2 regions of the Yoonia sp. 67-2 genome follow, and region 1 is predicted to be linked to the other one. Evidence: riboswitches for the same ligand, from Rfam matches in the RefSeq annotation. Region 1 holds a riboswitch; the other holds the start of a gene.
What was found. Region 1 has a riboswitch for cobalamin ahead of VOY09_RS16030 (ABC transporter ATP-binding protein). Riboswitches for the same ligand answer to the same signal wherever they lie in the genome.

Region 1 (14,903 bases):
GCCAGTCGCGCCGGGCAGGTATTGGTTGACGAAATTCACGCCCAACACTTCGGCCAGGTAAGGCTGCACCAACTGCGCCAGCTGGTCAGAGCCGCCGCCTGCAGCAAAGCCTTGCAGCACGGTGACTTCGCCAGCGCCGGTGTATTCCACATCCTGCGCGGCCAAAGGTGCGGCGGTTGCAATCGCAAGTGCAGATGCACAAGCCAGATACATATTATGTTTCAAAGTAAATCCTCCCATTTTCTCCGAGTCACAGCCTAGGCCGTGTCAAAACAGAATGTCAAACATATTATTGACAATCCTGATGACAGTGTTTCTGATAGGACCAACACATCTGGGGAGGCAGAACGATGAGCGGTGCAGATCACGACAACAAGCCGAGCGGCATGCGCAAAGGGTTGACCAGCTATGGCGATGCAGGGTTTTCTCTGTTCCTGCGCAAGGCCTTCATCAAAGGCATGGGCTATACGGATGAGGCGCTGGACCGCCCGATTATCGGCATCGTTGACACCGGCAGTGGCTTCAACGCCTGCCACGGCAATATGGCCGAACTGGTCGAAGCGGCCAAGCGCGGCATCATGCTGGCGGGGGCCTTGCCGGTCGCCTTTCCGACAATCTCGGTCCACGAATCATTTTCGAATCCGACCAGCATGTTCCTGCGCAACCTGATGTCGATGGACACAGAGGAAATGATCCGCGCCCAGCCGATGGATGCCGTGGTCATGATCGGTGGCTGTGACAAGACGGTGCCTGCGCAACTCATGGGGGCCGGATCGGCCGGACTGCCTGCAATCCAGCTGGTCACAGGTCCGATGTTGACCGGCAGTCATCGGGGCCAAAAGGTCGGGGCCTGCACCGATTGCCGCCGGTTCTGGGCCGGTTATCGCGCGGGTGAAATCGACGATCAGGAAATCGCCGATGTGAATGACCAGCTTGTTCCCGGCACGGGTACCTGCGGTGTGATGGGCACGGCATCGACAATGGCGATGGTGACCGAAGCGCTGGGCATGATGCTGCCCGGCGGCAGCACCGCACCTGCGGTTTCTGCCGACCGGCGGCGGATTGCGGAACAGACCGGCAAGATCGCCGTGCAGATGGCAGCGCAAAACCTGACGCCGGACAAGATCATGACCCGCGCGGCATTCAAAAACGCGCTGACGGTGCTTTTGGCGATTGGCGGGTCGACCAATGGGCTGATCCACCTGTCGGCTATTGCCGGGCGGATGGGCATCCAGATTGATCTTGCCGAATTCGATGCCATCGGGCGGAATATCCCGGTGCTTGTCGATCTCAAGCCATCGGGCCAGCATTATATGCAGGACCTGCATGCTGCCGGTGGACTTGTGACAGTGCTGCGCGAATTGCGCCCCTATCTGGACCTTGATTGTCTGACCGTGACAGGCCGCAGTTTAGGCGAGGAAATTGATGCCGCACCGGCGAGTTTTGCGCAGGATATCGTGACACCGCGCGACAAGCCGATCTACCACCAGGGTGGCATGGCGGTGCTGACCGGCAACCTTGCCCCCGGTGGTGCGATCATCAAACAGAGCGCCGCATCGCCTGATCTGATGGTGCATCGTGGGCGTGCCGTCGTGTTTACCTCGATCGAGGATATGGCCGCGCGCGTTGATCACCCTGATCTGGATGTGACCAAGGATGATATCCTTGTGCTGCAAAACGCCGGGCCAAAGGGCGCGCCGGGGATGCCGGAGGCGGGCTATATGCCGATCCCACGCAAGATCGCGGCGCAGGGTGTCAAGGATATGGTGCGTATTTCGGACGCAAGGATGAGCGGCACCGCCAGCGGCACCATCGTGCTGCATGTCACGCCGGAAAGCGCGCAGGGCGGTCCTTTGGGGTTGGTTCGCGACGGGGATGAGATTGAACTGGATGTGACCGCCCGCAAAATCACGCTTCATGTGGATGAGGCAGAGCTGGAACAGCGCCGCAAGGATTTTGTTGCGCCTGACCATGTGGGGTCGGACCGGGGCTATAAAAAGCTGTTCCTTGACAGCGTGCTACAGGCCGATGGCGGTTGCGATTTCGATTTCCTGCAGCCGACCAGCATCCGCAGCAATGCGGGTTATGGATCGAAATCGTGACCACAGTCGCAGCCAGCGATTTGCGCGATTTCGCGACAGAGCTACTGGCGGGCGGGGGGCTTGACCCCGCCTATGCCGCGATTGTCGCCGATGTGCTGGTCGAAGGCGATCTGATGGCGCATCCGACGCATGGTGTGGCGCTGCTGCCCAGCTATATGAATGAGATACGCAAGGGCCGCATGACGCTGTCGGGCGAACCCGAAAAGCGCAGCAATGGTGCCAGTGTGGAAAGCTGGGATGGATGCTGGTTGCCCGGCCCGGTGCTGGTGCGTGATGCGCTGGATGCAGCTTGCGCCAAGGCGCGGGCGACAGGCATGGGGGCGGTGACCATTGCGCGCAGCCAGCATATTGCTTGTCTTGCCGCCTATCTGTTGCCGGTGACCGAGGCCGGATTTGCGGCGATCATCACCTCATCCTCGCCCACGACACAATCGGTGGCACCGTTTGGCGCGACGCAGGGCGTTTATTCCCCGAACCCGATTGCCGCTGGCTGGCCGACGCAGGGTGATCCGGTGATCTTTGATATTTCGATGTCGATCACGACCAATGGGCTTGTCGCGCAGAAAAAGGCCGAAGGGCAACCCATGCCGGGCCTCTGGCTCACTGATTCTGATGGCAGCCCCACGGATGATCCAAATGTCATCGGCCAAGGCGGCGCGCTGATGCCGATGGGCGGTGTGGATCACGGGCATAAAGGCTTTGCTTTGGGTTTGCTTGTCGAAATGCTGACCTCCGGCCTTGCCGGGTTCGGGCGCGCCGATGTGCCGGATCGCTGGGGCGCGGCGGTCACCGTGCTTGTCTTCGATCCCTCGCGTTTCGGCGGAGCGGAGGCGTTTTGCCGCCAGACGGATCATATCGTCTCCGCCAGCCGAGCTGCTGCCGTACCGGACGGTGCTTCGCCGGTCCGTATCGCAGGCCAACAGGCGCTGCGGCGGCGGGCCGAACAACTTGAACATGGGATTACCCTGTCGCAATCGCTGGTCGCACAGATCAGCGCGCTGGACCCCAGCATTCCCTTTCCAACCAAAGGATAAACCGATGACCACACTCACCCCGCATAAGGGCGTTCTGTCGCCCGTCGTCACCCCGTTTGATGCCGATCTGCGCCCCGATATTGCGCGCCTTGCCGCACAATGCCGCTGGCTGTTGGCGAGCGATGTCGGCCTTGCGATTTTCGGCACCAATTCAGAGGCCAATTCGCTGGGTCATCAGGAACGCATCGCGATCCTTGATGGGCTGGTCGAGGCGGGTATTCCTGTGGATCGCATGATGCCTGGCACCGGGACCTGCGCGCTGACCGATACGGTCGATCTGACCGCGCGCGCCGTCAAACATGGCTGCGCCGGGGTGCTGATGCTGCCGCCTTTCTATTACAAAGGCGTCAGCGATGATGGTCTGTTCGCGCATTTTGCGGAAGTGATCGAACGGGTTGGGGACGAAAACCTGCGGGTCTATCTGTATCACATCCCGCCCGTCTCGCAGGTGCCGTTGTCACTGGACCTGATCGAACGGCTGCTGACAGCCTATCCCAAGGCCATCGCCGGGGTGAAAGATTCGGGCGGCCAGTGGGACAATACCGCCGCGATGATCAGCAATTTCGGCGATGAGGGCTTTGACGTCTTCGCCGGGTCCGAGGCGTTTTTGCTGCAGACCATGCGCGCGGGCGGCAAGGGCTGCATCTCGGCCACTGCCAACGTCAACCCTGCGGCGATTGCGGCACTTTATGAAACATGGGAGGCCGATGATGCCGATGCGCAGCAGGCGGCATTGACCGCGACACGGGGGGTTTTCCAATCCTACCCGATGATCCCCGCGCTGAAAGCCGCCGTTGCGCAGCATTCTGAGGATGACACATGGTTCAACGTACGCCCGCCTTTGGTCGGGCTGACGATGGAACAGCGCCGCAATCTGGCGGCTGACCTTGCGGCAGTTGATTTCGACATGCCCGGTCTGAAGGAAGCCTCCCATGGCTGAAGCCAGTCAGAAAAAACGGCGCGGCCCGGCGATCCGGCTGCATGACGACGACAATGTGGTCATCGCTTATGTGCCGATTGATCCGGGGACGGAGATCCCCGGCGAAGGTGTCACCACCCGCACCCCGGTGCCTGCCGGTTACAAGATCGCGACGCGCGCGATTGCGGCGGGCGAGCCTGTGCGCAAATATAATGTGACAATTGGTTTCGCGTCTAAGGACGTCACGCCCGGCACGATGCTGCACAGCCACAATATGGAATTCCGCGAATTCGACCGCGCGCCGAACCATGCGACGGAATATGTTCCGACGCAGGTCCTGCCGGTCCAGGAACAGGCGACGTTCCAAGGCATCATCCGCGCCGATGGCCGGGTGGCGACGCGCAATTACATCGGCATTTGCAGCTCGGTCAATTGTTCGGCCACGGTGATCCGCATGATCGCGGCGCATTTCACGCCGGAGAAACTGGCCGACTATCCCAATGTCGATGGCGTTGTCGCCTTTGCCCATGGCCTTGGCTGTGGGATGGAAATGTCGGGCGAGCCGATGCAATTGCTGCGCCGCACGATTGCCGGTTTTGCCACGCATCCGAACCTCGCCGGTGCCCTGATCATCGGGCTGGGCTGCGAACGTAACCAAATCGCGGGCATGATGGAGCAGGAAGGCCTGTCCACCGGACCCCGCCTGCTGAACCTGACGATGCAGGAAACCGGCGGCACCCGTGCGACGATCGCTGCCGGGATTGCTGCCGTGGAAGAAATGCTGCCAGAGGCGAATGCGGTTGAGCGTGTCCCGGTGCCGGTCAGCCATCTGAAAATCGGGTTACAATGCGGCGGGTCGGACGGGTTTTCTTCGATCACCGCCAACCCGGCCTTGGGCCATGCCGTCGATATCCTGTCCCGCCATGGTGGCACCGCGATCCTGTCGGAAACGCCCGAGATTTATGGCGTGGAACATACGCTGACCCGGCGCGCGCAGACTGTGGAGGTCGGCGAAAAGCTGATCGACCGCATCCGCTGGTGGAAAGAGGAATATTCGCCCGGGCGTGATGTGCAGATCAATGGCGCGGTCAGCCCCGGCAACCAGATCGGCGGCTTGGCGAATATCCTCGAAAAATCGCTCGGCTCTGCGATGAAGGGCGGCACTGGCCCGTTGATGGAGGTGTATCGCTACGCTGAAAAGGTCACCCAACCGGGGCTGGTGTTCATGGATACGCCGGGGTTTGATCCGGTCTCGGCCACCGGGCAGATTGCGGGCGGGGCCAATCTGATCTGCTTTACCACAGGCCGCGGGTCGATGTTTGGGTCCAAACCAGCGCCAGCGATCAAGATCGCGACCAATACGGCGATGTATTCCCGCCTGACCGAGGATATGGACCTGAATGCGGGCGTGATCCTTGACGGCGATGCGACACTCGAAGAAGTCGGAATGCAGATATTCGAGGAAATGATTGCCGTGGCATCAGGCAAGAAGACCAAAAGCGAAGAACTGGGCCTTGGCGATAATGAATTCGTGCCATGGAGCATCGGCATCATGAGCTGATCGGAAGAAGGAAGACGATAATGAGCGACGTGATCGCCAAAGTGCTCGACCCGGTGAGCCTGCCGCGCATGGTGCCGGTGCGGCAGATTTTCACCGATGATGCCTTGCCCGATATCGCAGGTGCTGTGCGCGCCCAGATCGGGCGGCCCGATATCGCCGCAAGGGTGCGCCCCGGCATGTCCATCGCGGTGGGCGTGGGCAGTCGCGGCCTTGCCGATTTGCCGATTTTGGTTGCGACTGTCGTTGCCGCGCTGAAGGACCTTGGCGCTGTCCCTTTCATTGTCCCCGCCATGGGCAGCCACGGCGGGTCAAGCGCGGAAGGGCAGCGCAAAATGCTTGCCTCGCTCGGCGTGACCGAGGACAGCGCAGGCTGTGAAATCCGGTCCAGCATGGAGACGGTCGAGATCGGGCGTTTGCCAAATGGTCTGCCCATTGCGATGGACAAGATCGCGATGGCGGCGGATGGGATCGTGGTCATCAACCGGGTCAAACCGCATACCAGTTTCAGCGGTACGATCGAAAGTGGGCTCGCGAAGATGATCACCATCGGGCTGGGCAAACAGGTCGGCGCGGACGCCTGCCATATGCTGGGCTTTGGCCATATGGCCGAACAGGTCATCGCGATGACCAAGGTCAAGATCGCCAAGACAAAGGTGCTGTTCGGTCTGGCGACGGTCGAAAACGCCTATGACCATATCAAGCTGGTCGAGGCGGTCGGCGCGGAGGATATCCTTGCGCGCGAGGCAGAACTGCTGGATATCGCGCGGGGCTGTATGCCGCGCATCCTGTTCAGCCCGTTGGACGTGCTGGTGGTGGACCGGATGGGCAAGAATTTCTCTGGCACCGGCACTGATCCGAATATCACCGGACGCGCGGCGACACCCTATCTGCGGCTGACGCAGGAGGTGGGCAAGATGGTGGTGCTTGATCTGGACGACCGCAGTCATGGCAATGCGGCAGGGGTGGGCTTGGCCGATATTTGCACAAGGCGGCTGGTCGATAAGATCGATTATGAAGCGACCTATATGAACCACATCACCTCGACCGCGCTTATCGGGGGTAAGTTGCCGGTCGTGATGGAGCATGACCGCCATGCCGTGCAATTGGCGGTCAAGACCTGCAATGTGATGCCGGGGCGCGGCCTGCGGATGGTGCGGTTGTCGGACACGTTGCATCTGGAACGTATCCTGATTTCAGAGTCGATGCTGGAGGATGCGCAAGCCCATGATCAGATCGAGGTGCTGGGCGATCCGGTGCCGTGGGATTTCGCCCCTGACGGTGCCTTGCACGGGCGCGCAATCTGAACCCAAGAGGTAAGTCATGGCCGCACCACTGGGCATGTTAATGGTCGGTCTGATCTTTGCCCAATTGCTGGCACGGATCATGGACAGCCCGGCAGTACAGGTCGTGACCTGGAGCCTTGCCGCCTGCGTCGTCCTGGCGGCGCGCAGATCCATGGGCCTGCGTGAAGGCTATTTGCTGGTGCTGAGTGCGGTGCTGACAGGATCTCTGGTCGTCTGGGGCAGTGATCCGGCGCGCGAGATCGCAGCAGCGCTGGATCAGGCGACCTTTCTGATGACCTTCATCCTGCTCATGGGCTTGCTGCATGAGGCGGCCTCGACCTCGCCTTCAGTCGAAAGCTGCGGGCGCTATCTGACGCAGCAGCCCGCCGGGCGGCAGTATCCGGCGCTTTATGCGGGCACCGGCGTGATGGCGGTGCTGTTCAATCTGGGTGTCGTCAGCTTTCTGGTGCCATTGGTGCGGCGCGGGATCGCGGCGGCAACACCGGGCGATGCGCAGAACCCGGTGCGCGAGCGTCGCCAGATCAGCGCCGTGTTGCGCGGTTTTGCATGGTCGGTGGTCTGGTCGCCCACCGCAATCGCGCCGTTGGCAGTGGTCGAGCTGATCCCCGGCGTCAACCGACCGCTTTGGATCGGGTTGGGGTTTGGCATCTATCTGGCGATGCTGCTTTTGGGCGCGGTGGAGGATAAGCTGCGGTTTCGCGCCTTTCTGTTTGACAAGGACCGGCCTGCCGCCCCTTTCCCATTGATCGCGACGGCGTTGTTTTTTGCGGCCTGCGGAGTGATGTTTACGATGACCCTGATCGCGATGTGGCTGACCGGCGATACTGTGGTGTTCGGGCTGATGCTGGCCTGTCCTGTCATGCTGACCGGCTGGCTGGGGGTGCAATATCTGCAGCCTTTCGGGAAAGACATGGTGGCGACCGTGCAGCGGGCGCTGACTGCCACAGGGCAGCGGTTGCATCATATCGTCACGGTCAATCTGCCGAAATCAGCCGCCATTGCCGTGACCTTGGGCTGTTCGGGCTTTGTCGGGCGGGCTGCAGCCTCGCTCATGCCAGCGGATTCACTGGCGACGGGGCTGGGAATTTACGCCATGCCGGATTTTGTCTTGCTGTCGCTGATCCCGGTCCTGTTGAGCCTGTTGAGCCTGCTTGCGCTTAGCCCGATCATGATGGCGGTATTTTTTGGCAGCCTGTTTGGCAGTCTGGACATCATGCCCGCAAATCCCACGCTGATCGCACTGTCGATTTCCTGCGGCTGGGCCTTGTCGATGACCTTTTCGCCCTTCGCCACAGTGGTCTTGTTGATCGACCGGGTCGCGGGCATTTCCCCGCGGCGGCTGACCTGGGGCTGGAACCTGACCCATGCGGGCCTCAGCGCTGTCGCATTGGTGCCGATTTTCGCAATGCTTGCCTGGTGGGTGTGAACACGGGGCCGCGCTGTGCCAATCGCGGGTTGACGATCGCGTCATTATGTCTCAATTCTATCCCCAGATGGTTCCCGCAAGGCGCAAAGCTGACCGGGATGAAAAGGGAACACGGTGCGGAATAGCCATCAGGCGCCAAACCCGTGACTGCCCCCGCAACTGTGAGCGGTGAGCGACCCCGAGGATGCCACTGGACCTGATGGTCCGGGAAGGTTCGGGGAAGTGTCGACCCGCAAGTCAGGAGACCTGCCATCTGCACGGTGCCGTCAGGCACCTTAATGAAATTCGACCCGGGCGGGGTGTCCCGGAAAGGAAGGTCACGATGGCAAGACAACGGCTGATGCCGACAGGATTGGTCTGTTCCGACTTTTTGCAAGCCCCGCATTGGCGCGGAGGGCTGCATGGACCGGACGATCCCACATTTTACACACAGATATGGCGCAGTGCTGCGCCATTTGCGGCAGGAGCCGCGCTGCCCTAGCCTGATCCGGTCTGATGCCGGATATGCCCCATGACCGCGGCGTCGCTGCGCGTGACGCATATCGGCTGGGGGCCTGCCGGGCAAGCCGCGATCCTGTCCGGCATCGGGTTTGACCTTGCGCCGGGGCGGATGCTGGGCATCGTCGGGGCCAATGGCGCAGGGAAATCCACGCTGCTGCGGATGCTTTATCGGTTTCACCGGCCCATGACTGGCACGGTCATACTGGATGGCAGGGACCTGTGGCAGATGTCCGCGCGCGAGGCTGCCTGCCGGATCGCGGTTGTTCTGCAGGAACAGCCCACGGATTTCGCCCTGAACGTGCGCGAGATCGTGGCGCTGGGCCGCACGCCGCACCGGCGCGGCTTTGCCAGCGGTGGCGCAAGGGACATGCAGATCGTTGATCATGCGTTGGACCGGCTTGATCTGCAGGGGCTGGCGCATCGCGCGCTGGGCACATTGTCGGGCGGTGAAAAGCAGCGCGTCATGGTGGCGCGCGCGCTGGCACAGGAACCGGGTCTGCTGATCCTTGATGAACCGACCAACCACCTTGATATCCGCCATCAGCTGGAAGTGCTGGCGCTGGTCCGCAATCTTGGCATCACCATCGTCACCAGTCTGCATGACCTGAACCTTGCCAACGGTTTGTGCGACGATGTGCTGGTGCTGGCCGATGGTCATGCACTCGCGTTCGGCCCGCCTGCCAAGGTGCTGACCGAAGCTGTCGTCGCCCGCAGCTTCCGCGTCACTGCGCGGCGCGAAACCCTGCACCCCAGCGGGCAAGCGCATTTTACCTATCATCTTCCGACCGCAAAAAGGACCTGATCCATGAAATACCTGACCCTTGCCGCCTGCATCATGGCCACCAGCCCAGCCGTTGCGCAGGATTATCCGGTCACCGTGCAAAGCTGTGACCGCGCGGTGACTTTTGACGCGGCACCCCAGCGGGCTGTATCAAATGATGTGGCGATCACGGAAATGATGCTGGTACTTGGGTTGCGTGATCAAATGGTCGGCCATACCGGGATCAGCGGTTGGAGCAAGGTTGACGAGACTTTGCGCGCAGATATCGCCGCGCTGCCAGAACTGGCCCCGAAAAGCCCGACCCGCGAGGTGCTGATCGGTGCGGATGCTGACTTTCTTTTTGCCGGATGGAATTATGGCCTGCGCGTCGGCAGCGAACTGACGCCCGATACGCTCGCTCCTTACGGCATTGCGGTTTACGAACTGACCGAAAGCTGTGCCCATATCATGGAGAAGGGCAAGGCAAGCCTTGAGGATATGTATGCCGATATTCTGAACCTTGGCCGGATCTTTGGCGTGACCGAAAGGGCCGAGGCGATGGTGACGGCTTGGCGCGCCGAGGTTGCGGCCTTGACCGCTGATGTGGCCGCTGAAGACCGCCCGCGCGTGTTCGTCTATGACAGCGGCGAGGATCAGCCGTTCACCGCCGGACGCTATGCCATGCCGACCGCGCTGATCGAGGCGGCAGGCGGCACCAATATCATGGACACATTTGAGAAAAGCTGGGCGACCGTCGCCTGGGAAGAGGTGATCGCGCAGGACCCGGAGGTGATTCTGATCGTGAACTATGGCGATGTGACCGCTGCGCAAAAGCGTGACTTCATGATGAACAACCCCGCCTTTGCCGATCTTCAGGCTGTGCGAGAGGATAATTTCGTCACGCTGGACTATGTCGAGGCTGTGCCGGGCCCGCGCAATATCGGCGCGATTGCCACCTTGGCCGCCGCTTTCGCGGATGCACGCCAATGAGTGATCAGGCGATCACCGCCTGGATGGCCAGCAAACGCCGCGTCTTTCCTCTGGCGCTGATCCTGTCGGCGCTGGTGCTGCTGGTGTCGGTTTCGGCAGCGGTCAGCGTGGGCGCCGTCACGGTGCCGACACGCGTGGTCTGGGGCGTGATCGCCGACAACCTGCTGCCCGGTATCATAACGCCTGACTGGTCGCCGGGCCGTGATGCCATCGTGTGGGATTTGCGCCTGCCGCGTGCCTTGCTGGCGGCGATGGTGGGCGCGGGGCTGGCGATGGTGGGGGCGACATTGCAGGCGGTGACGCGCAATCCATTGGCCGATCCGCATCTGCTGGGGATCTCATCGGGTGGCGCTTTTGGCGCGATTGTGGCGCTGCTTCACACCGGGTTGATCCTTGGCGCGCTGACCGTGCCGTTTTTTGCTTTCCTTGGTGCGCTGGTCGCCACTGGTCTTGTGCTGGGTGTGGCGCGGGTGGCGCGCGCGTCATCGGCAGACAGGCTGGTGCTGGCGGGGGTTGCGGTGTCGTTCATCGTGATGGCGGCAGCGAATGTCATGATTTTTCTGGGCGATCCGCGCGCCACCCAGACGGTGGTGTTCTGGATGTTGGGCGGGCTCGGCCTCGCGCAATGGTCGCATCTGATCTATCCGCTGGGGGTCTTGCTGGTTTGCGGCGCATGGTTCCGCTGGCGCGCCCATGATCTGGACGCGATGACTGTGGGCGATGAGACCGCTGCGACCCTGGGCATCGCCGTCGCGCGGTTCCGGTTGGAGGTGTTCGTGGCCGGCGCGCTGGTCACTGGCGTGATGGTCGCGTTCTCCGGCGTGATCGGCTTTGTCGGGCTGATGATCCCGCATATCGTACGGATGGCGGTGGGTGGCAGCTATGCACGGGTGTTGCCGGTCTCGGCTTTGTTCGGGGCGGTGTTTCTGGTCTGGTGCGACATCCTTGCCCGCACGATCCGCGCGCCCGAGGAATTGCCGATCGGCATCGTCACCGGCCTTATCGGCGGGGTGTTTTTTGTCTGGCTGCTGGGGCGGCGGATCTAAGGCTTGCCGGATCTCCGGCGGAATACGGCCTATTGGGCAAAACGGGCGGCCAACGCAGCTTACGCGGATGTGGGCCGGTCAATATAGTCGTCACATACCGCTCTGGTGGCCCCTGAACATCAGGCAAGCATCGGGCGGACCGAAAGGACTATTATGAAAATTCTGCCCCTTGGCATCGCTTCGGCGATCGCGTTGACTGCTGCCCTGCCATCATTCGCTCAATCCACTGAAGCCCGCGCTGGCGCCGAAATCGCTGCCCGCGTGACACCGAGCGAATTCGCCCCTGCCGTCGGTATTCTGGAACTGAACCAGACCGTCGTGATCGAAGGTTGCCTGGAAGATATCACCTGGTGCCAGATCAGCTTTGACGGACAAACCGCCTGGGCCTCCGGCGAATATCTTTATGTCGAAGAAGATGCGACACCTGTCGCACTGATCAACCGTCCCGGTTCGCTGTCCCTGACGACAATCACCGTCCCCGATGAAGACGCGACCCAGACAGAGCAGAATTCGGCCGCTGCCGTTGGTGCCACTGTCGGTTCGATGATCGCCTTTGTTGCCGGTGGCCCGGTCGGTGGGATCATTGCGGGGGGTGTGCTTGGTACGGCAGTTGCCGTGTCAACCGTCGAACCTACGGAAGAAACGATCACCTATGTGACCAGCAACCCGGTCGAAACCGTCTACCTGAACGGTGAAGTCGCTGTCGGTGCCGGTGTGCCAGCCGAAGTGGTCATGTATGACGTGCCGACACAGCCGGAACTCCGCTATCTGAACGTGAACAATCAGACCGTTCTGGTTGATGCAGAAACCGGCGCGATCGTCCGCGTTATCCGCTAAATCGTCCCAATCTACAGAAAAGCCCGGTGCTTTGCGCCGGGCTTTTTGCTGTCTGCTGCATCCCCGGTCGTGGCAAAACATCACTGGCGCATCCTGCGATGCATGTGAATTGCGCCTTTACTTGACGCGTTTCATGGTCTCAACCTTTGTGATGCGGGTGTTATTGGTCGAAGACAATTCTGACGTGGGCGAAGCTGTGGAACACCGGCTGCGCATGGCGGGTCATATTGTGACCTGGAACAAAGACGGTCGCGAGGTCGATCAGATCATTGATGATGCCGGTATCGATGCGGTGATCCTTGATCTGACTTTGCCTGCGGCTGATGGCATCACGATCCTGCGCCAGATCCGGCGGCAGCGGCGCGACCTGCCGGTCCTTGTGATCACCGCCAAGGCCGAGATTGACGACAAGGTCAGCCTGCTGGATCTTGGCGCTGACGATTATCTGGTCAAACCTTTCGACATGCGCGAGATGGAGGCACGGCTGCGGGCGCTGGTGCGCCGCCCGACCGGGCATTTCACCTCGGTTCTGCAAATCGGCCAGCTGACGCTGGACCCGGCGGGCCGGACGGTGACGCAGGCTGGCCGCATCGTCGATCTGGGGCGGCGCGAATTTGGTCTGTTGGAGGCATTGATGGCGCAGGCAGGCCGGGTCGTGACCCGCGAACGGCTGATGTCGCGGCTGTCCGATCTGGAGGATGGTGGTTCTGAAAATGCGCTGGAATTGCTGGTGTCACGTGTACGGCGCAAGATTGCGGGCGGCGCGGTGGAACTGGTGACAGTGCGTGGTGTCGGCTATCTGGTGCGGATGGCGCAGGATGCACAGGATTAATCCGCCGTCCTTGCGGCGGCGCATCCTGATTTTGGCCGCCAGCATGTTGCTGGTCGCGGCGCTGCTGCTTTTGACCTTTATCAAAGGCTATGCCAATCGCGCCGCGGATCAGGCGCTGGACCGGCTATTGTCAGCGGCAGCCTTGTCCATCGCTGGTGCCGTGCTGGTCGAGGATGGCGCGGTTGTGGTCGAAATGCCCTTTGCCGCTTTTGCGATGGTATCGGGCGATGACCGGGTTTTTTATGCCGTGGTCGGCCCGCAGGGCGAGCATGTCACCGGATATCCCGATCTTGCGCCGGATGCGCCGCTGGCCACGTCCATTACGCCGGTTTTCACCGACACCACCCATAACGGCGAACCCGTGCGTCTGGCGCGCCTTGGTCGGCTGATCTCGACCGCTGATGGGACAGGCTGGGTGACGATCCGGGTGGCCGAAACACGTGGCGCGCGTGCGACGCTGGCCGGCGAAATCGTCGGTGCGGCGCTCGTGCCGGTGGCGGTTCTGACGATGCTGTCTCTGGCGTTGGTCTGGATCGTGGTCGGACGCGCCTTTGCGCCGCTGGCCGTCATTGACCACGCGCTGCGCCAGCGCCGCCCTGATGATCTGTCGCCATTGGATGTGCCGGTGCCTGTCGAAGTGCAGCGACTGGTCGGTGGGTTGAACACTTTTATGGCGCGGCTGGAAAAATCCATGGCGCGGATGGGCGGGCTGGTGGCAGAGGCTGCGCATCAGGTCCGCAATCCGCTCGCCTCGTTGCGGGCGCAGACCGAAATGGCGCTGGATGAACCCGATCCGGCCAAACTGAGCGCCCGTCTTGCGCGCATCCACGACTCAGCTGTCGAGGCGAGCCATCTTGTGACCCAGCTTTTGATGGATGCCACGATCTCCCATCGGATGGATAAAGGTGAGGCGCAGGCGCTGTCGGTCACGGCGCTGGTTGACGAAGTCGTCGGGCGGCTGGACCCCGATCTGCGTCCCCGGGTGCAGACTGTCTTTGGCCCCGGTGCGGATATCGCTGTGGTGCTGGGCGACCGCGTGGGTCTGCGCGAAATGCTGCGCAATCTGATCGGCAACGCTTTGGCCTATTCTGCGGGGGTGATCGACGTTGCGGTCTCGGTCAGTGCGGACAATATGGTCAGGCTGGCGGTCCTGGATCGCGGGCCGGGAATTGCAGATGCTGACAAGGACCGCGTCCTGCAACGCTTCGTGCGTGGTGCGGGCGTCAGCCATACTGTCGGGTCCGGTCTGGGGCTGGCGATTGCGCAGCGCGTGGTGACCGGACATGGCGGTTACCTGATGCTGTGCGACCGTCCGGGTGGCGGGTTGGAAGTGGCTGCCGCTTTGCCCATGGCAAAAGCCCCGCCGCCGCATCGGTCGAGCCATGCCTTGGTCACGGTTCTGGTCGTGGGTCTGTCATGGCTGAGCGTTCCAACACCCGGCGTGGCAGAGCCTTTGCTTTTCGCCGCAGATCACCCCGAAACCCGGCGCATCGCGATTGCAGGCACGACGGATACAAAGCTGTTCTCGCCATTCATCACGGCGTTTCAGGCAGAAAATCCCGGCGTTGCGGTGACCTATGTCGAGACCGAC
Region 2 (14,903 bases), on a different contig from region 1:
GTGCCGCTGAAAACCTCTCAGACGGCGTCATCGCCCCCGCTTTCTGGTTCCTGATCTTTGGCCTGCCCGGCCTGCTCATCTACAAGATCACCAATACCGCCGACAGCATGATCGGCTACCGCACCCCGCGCCACGCAGATTTCGGCTGGGCCGCCGCCCGGTTTGACGATCTGCTCAACCTGATCCCCGCCCGGCTGACAGCGCTCATGATCTGGGCCGTCACCACACGCCCTGCCCCGCGCGGCATCCTGCAAGACGCCCCCCTGCACCGCTCCCCCAACGCAGGCTGGCCAGAGGCGGCGATGGCCCACGGCCTCGATATCGCGCTCAGCGGGCCACGCAGCTATGACGGGCAGAGGCGCGATTATCCTTTCGTCAACGCCACCGGCGAGCACGACCTGACCCCCAATGACATCGACCGCACGGTCATCGTGCTGTGGAAAACATGGGCGCTGATGCTGGGGATCGCATTTATCGCGCTTCTGTGAACCGGATTTCCGCCAATGCGTCACACAGCGGCTTGCGACGCTGCCATGCCCTGCTAGGGTCTAACCAAACCAACACCGGAGTTCCCATGCGCCTTGCCCTTGCCACCGCCCTGACCCTGCTTGCCGGCACCGCCCATGCCCAGACCTGCGGCGGTGACGTCGGCAGTTTCATCGCCGGGGTCAAGGCCGAGGCTGCCGCCATCGGCATCCCCGCCGCCACCGCCGATGCGTTTTTCCAAGGCGCGCAGATCGATCAGGCCGTGCTGAATGCCGACCGGTCGCAAGGCGTGTTCCAGCAGGATTTCATCCGCTTTTCCAACAATCTGATCAGCCAGAACCGGATCGACAATGGCGCGCGCAACAGCCAGCGCTATGACAGCACCTTCCGCGAGATTGAAAGCCGCTTCGGCATCCCGCGCGGTGTCCTACTCGCCTTCTGGGCGTTTGAAACCGATTACGGCGCGGTGCAGGGCAATTTCAACACCCGCAACGCCCTGCTGACACTGGCGCATGATTGCCGCCGGCCAGAATTGTTCCGCCCGCAACTGATCGCCGCGATTGAACTTTACCGGCGCGGCGGCATGGACCCGGCAACGACCTTGGGCGCTTGGGCAGGTGAAATCGGGCAATTGCAAAAACTCCCGCGCGAGATTGTTGAAAAAGGCCTCGACGGTGACGGCGACGGGGTGGTGGACCTGAAAAACTCTGCCCCAGACGCGCTGATGACCGGGGCCAATGTGCTGTCATCGCTCGGCTGGCGCCCGAATGAACCGTGGATGCAGGAAATTACCCTGCCTGCCAATCTGGACTGGTCACAAACCGGCCTTGATAAAAAACGCCCCGTGAGTGACTGGGCCGCCGCTGGTGTGACCGCACGGCAAGGCAGCCTTGGCCCATCCAACCTGCCCGCAGCGATCCTGCTGCCGATGGGGCGCAATGGCCCGGCCTTCATGACCTACCCCAATTTCGACGTCTATTTCGACTGGAACAAAAGCTTCGTCTACGTCACCACCGCGTCGTATTTCGCGACCCGGCTCAGCGGCGCACCGGCCTATAACCCCGGCAATCCCTCTGCCGCTTTGTCCGGCGAACAGATGCAGCAATTGCAGCAACGGCTGACCGCGCGCGGCTATGACGTGGGCGGGATCGACGGTATCTTGGGTGCCATGACCCGCAGCGCTGTGCAGGCCGAACAGGTCCGGCTTGGCCTGCCTGCCGATGCCTGGCCCACGCTCGACCTGCTCAACCAGCTCTGATCATCTTCCGAGCCTAAATATCCCCCGCGCGGCGCGCATAAAAGTCCTTCAGGCCACCATCGCTGCCGCACGCTTGAGGTCGACTGACACAAGCTGCGACACCCCTTGTTCCCCCATGGTGACACCAAACAGCCGGTCCATCCGGCTCATGGTGACGGCATGGTGAGTGATGATCAGGAACCGCGTATCGGTGCGGCGGCACATCTCATCCAACAGGTCACAGAACCGCGTCACATTGGCATCATCGAGCGGCGCATCAACCTCGTCCAGCACACAGATCGGCGCGGGGTTCGCCAGGAACACCGCAAAGATCAGCGCCAGCGCCGTCAGCGTCTGCTCCCCACCCGACAACAGCGACAAAGTGCTCAGCTTCTTGCCGGGTGGCTGACACATGATTTCCAGCCCCGCCTCCAGCGGGTCATCGGATTCGACCAGCACCAGCTTGGCCTCGCCGCCGCCGAACAGATGGGTAAAGAGCAAACCGAAACTGGCATTGACCTGCTCAAAGGCGGTCAACAAACGTTCACGCCCTTCCTTGTTCAGCCCAGCAATCCCGGTGCGCAGGGCCGCAATCGCCGCCAGCAGATCAGCCTTTTCCGACACCAAAGCATCATGTTCGACCTGCACTTCTTTGGCATCTTCCTCGGCACGCAGGTTCACCGCGCCCAAAGCATCGCGCTGACGTTTCAGCGCATTCACATCCGCCTCGATCGTGGCGACAGGCGGCATATCTTCGACGACGACATCCAGACTGGCCAGCAATTGCGCGGGTGTCACCTCCTGCGCTTCCATGATCCGTTCGGACGCATAGGCGATGGTTTCGCGCGCCGCATCGGCGCGGGCCTCGGCACGGGCGCGGGCCTCGCGTGCTTCTGACGCGAGCCTTTCGGCATCACGCTCCGCATGGCCTGCATCGCGCAAAATCGTCTCAGCCTCGGCCAGCCGGTCCGCCGCCGCGCGCCGCCGGATATCGGCAGTCTCAATCGCCTCGGCGAGTTCGGCGCGCTTGGCCGCAATCTCCTCCGGTGCGGCAGAGGCATCCGCCAGTTCCGCCTCGGATGCGGCCTTGCGCTCGGCCAGTTCCGCGCTGCGTTTGGTCGCGGTCTCTAACCGGTGCTTCCAGCCGCTGATCTCTTTTGTGATCTCCTGCGACCGGCGCAGCCTTGCATCGCCTTCGCGGCGCAATTCCTCAGCGGCGGAGCGGCGCGACATCATCGTGATCCGCGCGGCCTCGACCGTCATTTTCACATTCTCGACCGAGGCCCGCGCCTCTGCCAGATCGCCCAGATCGGCGGCGGCTTTCTCGGCCTCGGCCAAGGCCCGGCGCGCCGCTGTCGCATCTTCTTCGATCCGGCGCAGGGCAAGGCCCAGACTTTCCAGCCGGCCCTGCGACAGGTTCCTGTCCGCCTCGGCCCGGCTGGCGGCGCGGTTGGCATCCGCCACAGCCCGATCCGCATCACGGCGGGCCGCGCGAGCCGCCTGATCATCGGCCGTGCGGTCCTGCAACGCCTGCGTCAGCATCTCATGCGCCGCAACGGCCATTTCAGCCTTGGCCGCCGCTTCATCCAGATCACGCTGCAATTCTGCCAGCCGGTTGAGTTGCTGCAACCGCAAAGCCGCCGCCGATGGCGTATCCTCCGCGCCTGACCGGAACCCGTCCCAGCGCCACAAATCGCCAGCAACAGACACCAGCCTTTGCCCTGGCAACAAATCCGCCTGCAAACGCGCGCCATCCGCCGCCTCGACCAGCCCGACCTGCGCCATGCGGCGGGCCAGCACGGCTGGCACAGTGACAAAGTCCGCCAAAGGCGCAACCCCGGCAGGCAGCGCCGTCGCCACCGCATAATCGGGCAGGCTTGCCCATCCCGTCGGCGCATCCGCCGCAACCGCAGGCGCGCGCAGGTCATCGGCCAAAGCCGCGCCCAGCGCCTGTTCATAGCCTTTCTGCACCGACAGAAGATCCAGAACCTGCCCGCCCTCGGCCCGGTCACGATCCACCAGCCGCGACAAGGCGGTGACCTCGGCACGCAGAGCATTAGCCTCGCCTTCCGCCTCGGACCTTGCCGCACGGGCATCGCTTTCCTGCGCCTGGGTTTCCGCCCGCGCCGCCTCTGCCGCCAGCAAGGCTTCATCCGCCGCATCCGCAGCCGCGAGTGCCGCCGCCTCGGCCATGCCCGCCGTCGCAAAATCCGCCTCGGCCTTGGCGAGGGCCGCTGCCGCATCCTGCGATGCCGCCTTGGATCTGCCGGCCTCGGCTTCATTCTTGGTCAAGGTCGCGCGATGATCGTCGATCAGGCGCTGCGCCGATTGGTGCCGCGCTGCCAGACGGGCCACATCTTCGGTCAATTGCGCCGATGCGGCCTCTGCCTCCTGCAACACGGCGGCGGCTTCGCGCGCCGCACCTTGGGCGGCTTCCAGCTTTTCGGCGTGCCCGTCGCCTGCCTTGGCAATCTCGCGCGCTTCCCAATCCAGCCGGTCAATGGTTTCACCGGCATCACGGTTCAACCCGGCTTCGCGGTCCATATCATGGGTCAGTTGATCAATCCGCGCGCAAAGCGTCGCGATCATGTTGCGCGCGCGGTCCTCCTGATCCTGCAACGCATCGCGCTGCACCTGCAAACGCTGCAACACGGCACCAGCAATCGCCTCTTCCTCGCGCAGGGCTGGCAAAGCATCCTCGGCCCCCTGCCGCGCCTTGGTCGCATCGCGCGCCGCACGTTCCGCCACAGATGCCGCCGTGGTGCGATCCCGCAGCAGATTATTCGCCTCCAGCAAAGCCTCATCGGCTTCTTTCCAGCGGCGGAACAACAACATCCCTTCCGCGCAGCGCAAATTCTCGCCAATCTCGCGATAGCGCGCCGCCTGCCGCGCTTGCCGGGCCAATTGCGCCAATTGCGCGGCAAGCTGATCGACCACATCATCGACACGGGTTAGGTTGGTCTCTGCGCCTTTCAGCTTCAACTCCGCCTCATGGCGGCGCTGATAAAGCCCCGAAATCCCCGCCGCCTCTTCCAATATCCGCCGCCGCGACTTGGGCTTGGCGTTGATCAGTTCCGAAATCATCCCCTGCCGGACCAGAGCCGGCGAATGCGCCCCGGTGGATGCATCGGCAAACAGCATCTGCACATCACGCGCGCGCACATCTTTCGCGCCGACCTTATAGGCCGAGCCCGCATCGCGGGTGATCCGGCGGACAATCTCCAATTGATCGGCATCATTGAACGCGGCGGGCGCCAGCCGTTCAGCATTATCGATGATCAGCGACACTTCCGCGAAATTGCGCGCAGGTCGCGTGGCCGCCCCGGCAAAGATCACATCCTCCATCCCACCACCGCGCATGGCCGAGGCGCGATGTTCCCCCATCACCCAGCGCAAGGCTTCCAGCAGATTGGATTTGCCACAGCCATTGGGCCCGACGACACCGGTCAGACCATCTGCAATGATCAGATCGGTAGGATCGACGAAGCTTTTAAAGCCGTTCAATCGCAGTTTGCTGAAACGCACCTTGGAGTTGTCCTTGATTCTCTGCCTGCCGGAAATCCTGACGCCTCAACCCACCGCAAGTCAACGAAACCTCGCTAGATAAGGCCAATTCCTGCCACATATCCACAAGATATTGCGAAAACTGCATCGTCAGAGCCCAAATATCCCCGCCGGAGGCCGCGCCGCAGGCGCGTCAGCCCCAGTTTACAGCTTGACCGCATCCCCCCCAAACAGGCACAACAGGTCCTGCATGGTTCCCCGCACGGCGCGCAGCGTCAGGGGATCAAATGGGAATGTGGACGGGCCGATCCTGTAAGGGAGGCCTTAAGCCACAGCCGCCCCCGCGACTGTATGCGGAGAGTGCCTTGTTATCACGCCACTGGGGTCACCCCCGGGAAGGCAACAAGGTGCCCCGACCCGCAAGCCAGGAGACCAGCCATGCACCGGAACGCGCGTTCCGGCCAACAACAACGGACGGGGTGTTCCGTGGGGGTTTTGTGCAGGTCGCCTGACCTGTGCCATCCCATGTAATCCCCCCTTTAGTCTTGATCCAAAGGGGACGACAATGAAAAAACTTCTGACCATCACAGGGCTGAGCCTTGCCGCCTCACCCGCCCTTGCGCATCACCCGCTGGGCGGGATGCCAATGGAAACCTTCGCACATGGGCTGATGTCCGGCGTGGGCCATCCGGTGCTGGGCTTTGACCATCTGTTCTTCGTCGCGGCCATGGGTATCGCCGCCCTCTTCACCGCCAACCGCCTGCTGACGCCTGCCGCCTATATCGGCGCGATGCTGGTCGGTTGTGGGCTGATGTATGCCGGGATCGCCATGCCCGCCGCCGAAATCGTGATCGTGGCGTCGTTGATCGTGCTGGGCGGGATCGTGCTGTCCGGCAAGGCTCTGCCGACCACGACCGCCCTGCTCGTCTTCGCGGCATTCGGCCTGTTCCACGGCTCTGCCTTTGGTGGCTCGATTGCCGGGCAAGAAGGCGGCGTCGGCGGTGCTGTGCTGCTCGGCTATCTGATCGGTCTGGGCGTGATCCAGTATCTGATCGCCATCGGCGCAGGCTGGGCCGCACGAAAACTGGGGGCCACAGATGCCAGCGCCATCAACGCGCGCCTTGCCGGCGCGATGGTTGCAGGCGTCGGTATTTTCCTTGCGCTCGACATCATCGAAGGCCCGATTGTCGCGGCTTTGACCAGCTAAGATCAATCCTGGCGGTCCCATCCGGGGCCGCCCTCCTCCTTTTCAGACCCAAGGACCTCCCATGCCCGCCAAAATCCCCGCTACCATCGTCACCGGTTTCCTCGGTTCCGGCAAAACCACCCTGATCCGGCACATGCTGCAAAACGCGGGCGGCAAGCGCATCGCGCTGATCATCAATGAATTCGGCGATCTTGGCGTGGATGGCGACATCCTCAAAGGCTGCGGGGAAGAGGTGTGTTCCAAAGACGATATCGTCGAGCTTTCCAACGGCTGCATCTGCTGCACCGTCGCCGATGATTTCATCCCCACGATGGAGGCGTTGCTGGCCCGCACTCCCGCCCCCGATCATATCGTGATTGAGACCTCCGGCCTCGCCCTGCCGCAACCCTTGGTGCGTGCCTTCAACTGGCCCGGCATTTCCACCCGCGTCACCGTGGACGGCGTCGTGACCGTGGTTGATGGCCGCGCCGTGCAGGATGGCCAATTCGCCCATAACATCGCCGCCGTCGATGCCCAGCGCGCCGCCGACGACAATCTTGACCATGAAACACCGCTGTCAGAACTGTTCGAAGACCAGATCGCCTGCGCCGATATGATCGTCGTCAACAAGACCGACCTGATGACAGCGGATGAAGCCGAAACCCTCGCCGCCACTCTGCGCAGCGAAAGCCGCGACGGTGTGCAGGTGGTGAAGACCAGCATGGGCGCGCTGCCTGTGGACGTACTGCTGGGTCAGGGGATCGGGGCAGAGGGTGATCTGGACTCACGTCACGAAGTCCACCACCATCATCACCATGACGATGATGAAGACGATCACGAGGATGATCACCACCACGACCACGGCCATGACGAATTCGAAAGCTTCATCGTCACCCGTGGTGAAATCGCCGATGCCGCTGCCTTCGCCGCGCAGGTCAGCGCCACAATCAAAACCCACAACATCCTGCGCCTGAAAGGCTTCGTCGCGGTCACTGGCAAACCGATGCGGATGACGCTGCAAGCCGTCGGCCCCCGCGTCGACACCTATTTTGACCAACCATTCGGCGACAGCCCCCGCGAAACGCGTCTGGTCGTCATCGGTGAGGTGGGTCTGGACCAATCCGCCATCACAACCGCCCTGCAAGCATGATCATCGTCAGCCTCACCGACCCGCATGACCCGCAGGCGACAGAACTCCTGCAGCAAAGCCATGCTTTGATGCAGAAGCTGTTCCCGCCCGAGGAAAACTTTTACCTCTCCATCGACGATCTCTGCGCCGATGACATATATTTCTATACGGCCCGCACCGGCGAAAAGATGCTTGGCACCGGCGCGCTGCGGGTCTGCGGCGGTTATGGAGAGATCAAATCAATGTTTGTCGCCCCCGATGGCCGCGGGCAAGGCATCGCCGACGCGATCCTGCGCCAGATCGAGGATCAGGCCCGCAGCCTGTCTCTGCCGATGCTGAAGTTAGAGACTGGCAACATCCTGCATGCCGCGCAGAAACTCTACGCGCGGCATGGCTTCACGCCCTGCGGTCCGTTCGGGGACTACCCGGCGATCAAAAGCTCTGTTTTCATGGAAAAGACGCTGTGACGTCAGCTTTTCTTTTCTTCCGCCGCTTTCTTCATCCGCGCCAGCAATTCAGCCTTGTCAGGCCGCGCGCCGAACGGTTTCTTCTTCGATCCGGGAGCGTTGTGTTCTTCGTGCTTGGGGCCTTTTTTCGCCATCTTCGGTGCTCCTGCAGCGTTGTAATCCATGGTGTGATCCTCGTGTTTGATCGCTCATTAGCACAGGGCAAAAGCTGATGCACCTGCTCGCCGCTACCCCCGGTGCGATTTCGGACGGGACGGAACCCGTCGATCTGGGCCAGACGCCTGCCGACGTCGTGATCATCTCTGCCGCCGATACCGAACTGGCCGCCTTGGCCGAGGCACGGGCGGAAATGCAGGATCCCCCCAGTCTGCGCCTCGCCAACATGCTGCACCTTACGCATCCCATGTCCGTCGATCTGCATCTGGATGATTGCGCCACCAAATCACGTCTGGTGATCGCGCGTGTGCTGGGTGGCGCAGGCTACTGGAAATATGGCCTGACCCAATATGCCGCCCGCTTGCATGACGCGGGTGTGCCCGTCGCCTTCCTGCCCGGCGACGACAAGCCCGACCCCGAATTGCGTGGCCTTTCCACCGTCAGCGGCACCGATTACGACGCGCTCTGGTCCTACCTCGTCGAAGGCGGCCCACAAAACAGCATCAACGCATTGGCCTATGCCAAGGCGATGCTGGACGGCACCGAAAAGCCGCCAAGCCCCGCCCCCCTGCTGCGCGCCGGAATCTATTGGCCCGGTGCCGGCATCGCCGATCTGACCACAGCACAAGCTACATGGACGCCAGACGCCCCCATCATCCCGATCATCTTCTACCGCGCGCTTGTGCAGGGCGGCGGCCTGAACCCGATCAACCGCCTGACTCGCAGCCTGTCGCGCGCCGGTCTGAACCCGCTGCCGATCTTCGTGGCCAGTCTGAAAGACCCCGTCAGCACAGCCACGCTCGACCATATCTTCAACGTTGCCCCGCCCGATGTGATCCTGAACTGCACCGCCTTTGCCGTGGGCTCACCCCATGACGGCGACGACAGCCCGCAAAACCCGCTGCTTGCCAGCAACGCCCCGATTTTTCAGGTCATCCTGTCAGGCGCATCAGAGGCGTCATGGGCCGAAGGCCTGCACGGCCTCACCGCCCGCGACATCGCGATGAACGTGGCCCTGCCAGAGGTGGACGGCCGCATCCTCTCCCGCGCGATCAGCTTCAAAGGCGAGGCTTTCTTTGACGAGACCACCCAATGCCCCATCGCCACCTATCAGGCGCGCGGCGACCGCGTCGATTTCGTCACGCAACTGACCGCGAACTGGGCCAAACTCCGCCAAACCCCCGCCAAGGACAAAAAAGTCGCCCTGATCCTCGCCAATTACCCCAACAAGGACGGACGGCTGGCCAACGGTGTCGGCCTCGACACCCCTGCCGCGACGATCCACACGCTGAACCTGCTGGCGGGTGCTGGCTACGACACCACCCCTCCCGCCGACAGCGCCACCCTGATGGCGCAGATCATGGCAGGCCCCACCAACTGGCTGACCGACCGCGCCGAAAAACAGGGCGGCGAATTCCTCCCCCTCACCACCTACCGCCAGTATTTCGACGCCCTCCCGTGGGACATCAAAGACCAGATCACCACCCGCTGGGGCCAACCCGAAGACGACCCATTCTTCGCTTTGTCCGAAATACTCCCGCCGGAGGCCCCAAGCCGCGACAGCGGCGCAGGTTTCGCGCTCTCCATCCACCGTTTCGGCAAAGCCATTGTCGGCCTGCAACCCGCGCGCGGCTATAACATCGACCCGACGGAGACCTACCATTCCCCCGATCTGGTCCCGCCGCATAATTACCTCGCCTTCTATTTCTGGTTGCGCCACCACTGGGGCGCTGACGCCATCATCCACATGGGCAAACACGGCAACCTCGAATGGCTGCCCGGCAAATCCGTCGCCCTGTCCGAGAATTGTTGGCCAGAAGCTGTCTTCGGCCCCACCCCCCACATCTACCCTTTCATCGTCAACGATCCGGGCGAAGGCACGCAGGCCAAACGCCGCACCTCCGCCGTCATCATCGACCATCTGACACCGCCGCTCACCCGCGCCGAAAGCTACGGCCCGCTGCGCGATCTGGAAGCTTTGGTCGATGAATATTACGAAGCCGCAGGCGTCGACCCCCGCCGCGTCACCCATCTGCGGCGTGAAATCCTGTCGCTCTCCGATGTTACCGGCCTGTCGAAAGACGCGGGGTTTACAGGCGACAATGACACCGACCTCGGCAAACTCGACGCTTACCTGTGCGAATTGAAAGAGGCACAGATCCGCGACGGCCTGCATATCTTCGGCCAATCCCCCACGGGACAACAGGAACGCGACCTTGCCATAGCACTGGCCCGCGTCCCGCGCGGCGATGGCAAGGGTCCCAACGCCTCACTCCTGCGCGCCTTGGCCAAAGATCTCGGGATCAGAATCGACCCACTCGATTGCGACATGGCGGCACCCGCCGCCGAAAAGCCCACGATCCTCGCTGATGACACCACTTGGCGCAGCAATGGCGACACCGTCGAACGCCTCGAAAACCTGTCCCAAAGGCTGTTGCGGGACGGCGGGTGGGGCGCCCTTGGGTTCACCCCACGCGCGTCACTGCCCGTCCTAGAGGAAATCCGCGACCGCATCCTGCCCGCGATCCAGACCTGCGGCCCATCCGAGGGCGCAGCCCTGCTCACCGCCCTCGGCGGACATTTCGTCCCCCCCGGCCCCTCCGGTGCGCCGACACGCGGGCGGCTCGACGTGCTGCCCACAGGCCGCAATTTCTACAGCGTCGACAGCCGCGCCGTTCCCACGCCCACCGCTTGGGCTTTAGGCTGGAAATCCGCGAACCTGCTGATCGAAAAACACCTGCAGGACCATGGCGACTGGCCCCGCAGCATGCTGATCACCGCTTGGGGCACAGCGAACATGCGCACCGGCGGCGATGATATCGCCCAAGCCCTCGCGCTGATGGGCGTCAAACCCACATGGGACAGCGCCAACCGCCGCGTGACGGGGTTCGAGGTGCTGCCGCAATCCATCCTCGCCCGCCCCCGCGTGGACGTCACTTTACGCATCTCGGGCTTCTTCCGCGACGCTTTCCCGCAACTGATCGCGCTGGTCGACAGCGCCGCCCGCGCCGTGCAAGCCCTCGACGAACCCGCCGACCTGAACCCCGCCGCCGCCCGCGCAAAAGCAGGCGAGGACCAGACCCGCGTTTTTGGCTCCAAACCCGGCGCCTACGGCGCGGGCCTGCAAGCCCTGATCGACGAACGCATCTGGTCCGACACATCCGATTTCGCCGCCGCTTATATCGCCTGGGGCAGCTACGCCTACGGCGCCAAAGCCAGCGGCGAGCGTGCCGAAGCCGCGTTCAAGGAACGCCTGTCCCAAGTCGAAGCCATTGTGCAAAATCAGGACAACCGCGAACACGACATCCTCGACAGCGACGATTACTACCAGTTCGAAGGCGGTGCCGCCGCCGCGATCAGCACCCTGCAAGGGCGAGACCGGCCGATCTATCACAACGACCATTCCCGCCCTGAACGCCCCGTGATCCGCACGCTGGACGATGAAATCGGCCGCGTCGTGCGGTCCCGCGTGGTGAACCCCAAATGGATCGACGGCGTCAAACGCCATGGCTACAAGGGCGCATTCGAAATCGCCGCCACCGTCGATTACCTCTTCGCCTTCGCCGCCACGACCGGGGCCGTGCGCAACCACCATTTCGATCTGGTGGAAGAGGCGTTTCTGAAAGACGACGACACCCGCAAGTTCATCGCCGATGCCAACGCCCCTGCCCTGCGCGAAATAGCCCAACGCCTGCAGGAAGCGATCGACCGCAACCTCTGGCAACCCGCCTCAAATTCCGCCCGCGCCCGGATCGCGGGCCTGCTGTGACGCCGCACCAATAGCGCGTGACATATTCGACACATGCAACCAAAGAGACGTATCGTGGTATGTGAAATCAATTGTCGCGCGCGCTGGCATTTGGTCTCTGACAGGCGAAGAAGTCACGGAAAGTTCATCATGTCCTTTGTTAAAGGTGCGCTCGCCTTGTTTGGCGCAATCACACTTCTCGGCTGCACACAGGCCGAAATCACGCAGCCCCCGGTCAATATCGTGCCCAATGTGCAGGCCGATGCGGTCGGGTTGGATGTCTATGCCCGCCAGCGCAGTCTCGGCAATCCGGTGCCCGCGTTTCGCGGCCAGAACACAGTCTCGGTCCGCACATGGGGCGATAATGAAGGCAGCGGTCGCACCGAACTGACCGGCGTCCCATGCACGCTCGATTCCGGGGTCTACAAAGCCCAGTTTACAACACCGGCAAATGTCATTGTGCCGAACTACGGCCCGAACTCGCCCGCTCTTTTCGTGCGCTGCACGACGGCGACGCAGTCAGGCTCTGTCACCGCAAATGTCCTGAACATGACAGCGCAGCAGCGCAGCCAGTCCGCCGCAGGCACCGGCCTGCTCGGCGCGATCATCATCGGTGCGGTGAATGAGGCCAATCGCGACAACCTCAACGACGAATTCAACTATAATCCAATCGTCGTCCAGATGCGCTGACCGCCGGCAGATCAGCCCGGATGATCATCATCCGGGCAATCCACCGCAACCCGCGCCATCGCTTGATCCCCTGTCCAGCTCTCCGGACGGGGAACACAGCCTGTCGCCGCGATCACCGCCTGCGTGGCGCGCGGCACAATCGCAGCAAGCGAAAAGACAGGTTCACGGCTCATGCGCAGCACCTCGACGCGGTCATTTTTCCGGCGCACATCAAATGTGCTTTGCCCGATTGTCGCCCTTTGCGGGACGACACCCAGAAATTCCGGCGATCCCGTGTTGCAGGCGGCCAGCAGCAGGATCAGCGCCGCAGGTCCAGATCGCATATACATCTTCGTTGCTCCCGGCTTACAACTCCCCTTATGCCGCGTTATCCTTAACGAAACCTTACTGCCGACCGGAGGACAGAATGACCGATGATCCCGACCGCCACGCGCTGAAAATGGCCAAGAAAAAGGCCGCCCGTGACAAGATCATGGCGACCAAGACCGACCAGAAAGGCCTGATCATTGTCCATACCGGCAAGGGCAAAGGCAAATCCTCCGCCGCTTTCGGAATGATCTTCCGTTGCATCGCGCATGATATGAAATGCGCGGTGGTGCAATTTATCAAAGGCGGGATGTCCACCGGCGAACGCGATCTGATCCTCGCGAAATTCGCCAACACCTGCGCATTTCACACGATGGGCGAAGGGTTCACCTGGGAAACCCAGGACAAATCCCGCGACACCGAAATGGCACAGGCCGCCTGGGCCAAGGCCAAGGAATTGATCCTTGATGAGACCAACACAATGGTCCTGCTCGACGAAATCAACATCGCGATCCGCTATGATTATGTCGCCATCGGGGATGTCGTGGCCTTCCTGCGTGATCACAAACCCCCGATGACCCATGTCGTGCTGACCGGGCGCAACGCGCATGACGATCTGATTGAACTGGCCGACCTCGTGACCGAGATGGAACTGGTCAAACACCCGTTCCGGTCCGGCATCAAAGCGCAGATCGGCGTCGAATTCTAATCTTAACCTTTTCTTCACATTTTTGTTACAAAGCGCGCGACCCCGTTGAACTGAACTGATCTGTTCAGCTATCACATGCCATGGCATTTGCATTGGCTCTTTTAGGCACAGATTTGGTCGCAACAGGTGTGCAGCGGGCGGTTTACCTGCATCCGCTCGACCGGACCAAGCTGATCAAAGTGCTGCGCCCCGCGCAATCATCGCCAAAACGGAGCAATTTCAACGGTATCATGGACCGGCTGGTGCCCAGCACGCGGCTGCGCCAGATTCAGAAGGAATATGCCGAATATCTGCGGATCATGCTGCGCAACCCCGGCCCTGACTTCCACACGCCCATCGCGCATATGTTCGGCTTTACCCCCACCGACCAAGGCTTGGGCTGCGTCACCGAACGCGTCATGCAACCAGGCGGCCAGATCGGCGAAACGCTCGGTGCCAAAGTGCGCGCAAACAGCCTGACGCAGGCCCATATCGATCTGCTCAATGACACGATCCACCGGATCTACGCCTATGATATCCGCGCCAGCGACATGAACCCCAATAACTTCGTCTTTGGCCAGCGCGACAATGGCACCGGACCGGGGGATGAGGAATGCGTGCTGGTCGATGGTTTCGGCGACATCCACGCGATCCCAGTGCGCTCGATGGCGCGCTGGTCCAACCGGCTTGGCCTGAACGACAGCTGCAAGCGGCTCGCACGCAATACCGGCCTGAACTGGCACCCAAAAAGCCAAGAGTTCTCGCTCCCCGCATAGCGCTGGTCTAAGGTGATGCCAAAGCCGCATCAAAGGACCAGCCCATGTACCAACATGCCCTCATCGCCGCGGTCGTGGCGTTTTTACCCGCCCAGCAAGGCAAATGGCGGCGCGCCTGAATGGACCTGACCCAAACCCACCGCGACGCGCTCAACGACATCCTGCAATGGCGGCGCGACGTGCGACACTTTCTGCCCGACACGATTGACCCCACCGTCATGGACCGCCTGCGCAGCGCGATGGATCTTGCCCCCTCGGTGGGCAATGCGCGGCCATGGCGGGTGATCGAAGTCGCCTCCCCCGCTTTGCGCGCGCAGATCATCGCGAATTTCGAGACGGCCAATCAATCAGCCGGTGCGATCTACAACGGCGATCAGCAAAGCGATTACTTCGCCCTCAAACTCGCCGGGCTACGCGACGCGCCCATCCAGCTTGCCGTCTTCACCGCCACTAACCCGGCAGAGGGGCACGGCCTCGGCCGCCAATCCATGCCGGAAATGCTGGCCTATTCAACCGTTTGCGCGATCCAC

Region 2: linked by a shared signal. The riboswitch ahead of VOY09_RS14515 (HupE/UreJ family protein) and the one ahead of VOY09_RS16030 (ABC transporter ATP-binding protein) in region 1 are both predicted to bind cobalamin.

Annotation. Positions count from the first base shown of each region.
Region 1 covers NZ_JAYKPK010000011.1:54,050-68,952, reverse strand. Annotated here, with positions in the region: gene VOY09_RS16065 (tripartite tricarboxylate transporter substrate binding protein) at 1-225, opposite strand, end outside; gene VOY09_RS16060 (IlvD/Edd family dehydratase) at 351-2,102, shown strand; gene VOY09_RS16055 (Ldh family oxidoreductase) at 2,099-3,136, shown strand; gene VOY09_RS16050 (dihydrodipicolinate synthase family protein) at 3,141-4,076, shown strand; gene VOY09_RS16045 (altronate dehydratase family protein) at 4,069-5,616, shown strand; gene VOY09_RS16040 (lactate racemase domain-containing protein) at 5,637-6,920, shown strand; gene VOY09_RS16035 (hypothetical protein) at 6,937-8,346, shown strand; cobalamin riboswitch at 8,398-8,615, shown strand; gene VOY09_RS16030 (ABC transporter ATP-binding protein) at 8,858-9,649, shown strand; gene VOY09_RS16025 (ABC transporter substrate-binding protein) at 9,653-10,597, shown strand; gene VOY09_RS16020 (iron ABC transporter permease) at 10,594-11,643, shown strand; gene VOY09_RS16015 (DUF1236 domain-containing protein) at 11,797-12,480, shown strand; gene VOY09_RS16010 (response regulator transcription factor) at 12,614-13,312, shown strand; gene VOY09_RS16005 (extracellular solute-binding protein) at 13,299-14,903, shown strand, end outside.
Region 2 covers NZ_JAYKPK010000009.1:94,550-109,452, forward strand. Annotated here, with positions in the region: gene cbiB (adenosylcobinamide-phosphate synthase CbiB) at 1-488, shown strand, start outside; gene VOY09_RS14505 (lytic murein transglycosylase) at 575-1,744, shown strand; gene smc (chromosome segregation protein SMC) at 1,793-5,248, opposite strand; cobalamin riboswitch at 5,462-5,683, shown strand; gene VOY09_RS14515 (HupE/UreJ family protein) at 5,793-6,434, shown strand; gene cobW (cobalamin biosynthesis protein CobW) at 6,496-7,563, shown strand; gene VOY09_RS14525 (GNAT family N-acetyltransferase) at 7,560-8,009, shown strand; gene VOY09_RS14530 (hypothetical protein) at 8,012-8,173, opposite strand; gene cobN (cobaltochelatase subunit CobN) at 8,221-11,934, shown strand; gene VOY09_RS14540 (hypothetical protein) at 12,064-12,603, shown strand; gene VOY09_RS14545 (hypothetical protein) at 12,615-12,932, opposite strand; gene cobO (cob(I)yrinic acid a,c-diamide adenosyltransferase) at 13,010-13,618, shown strand; gene VOY09_RS14555 (YrbL family protein) at 13,699-14,373, shown strand; gene bluB (5,6-dimethylbenzimidazole synthase) at 14,493-14,903, shown strand, end outside.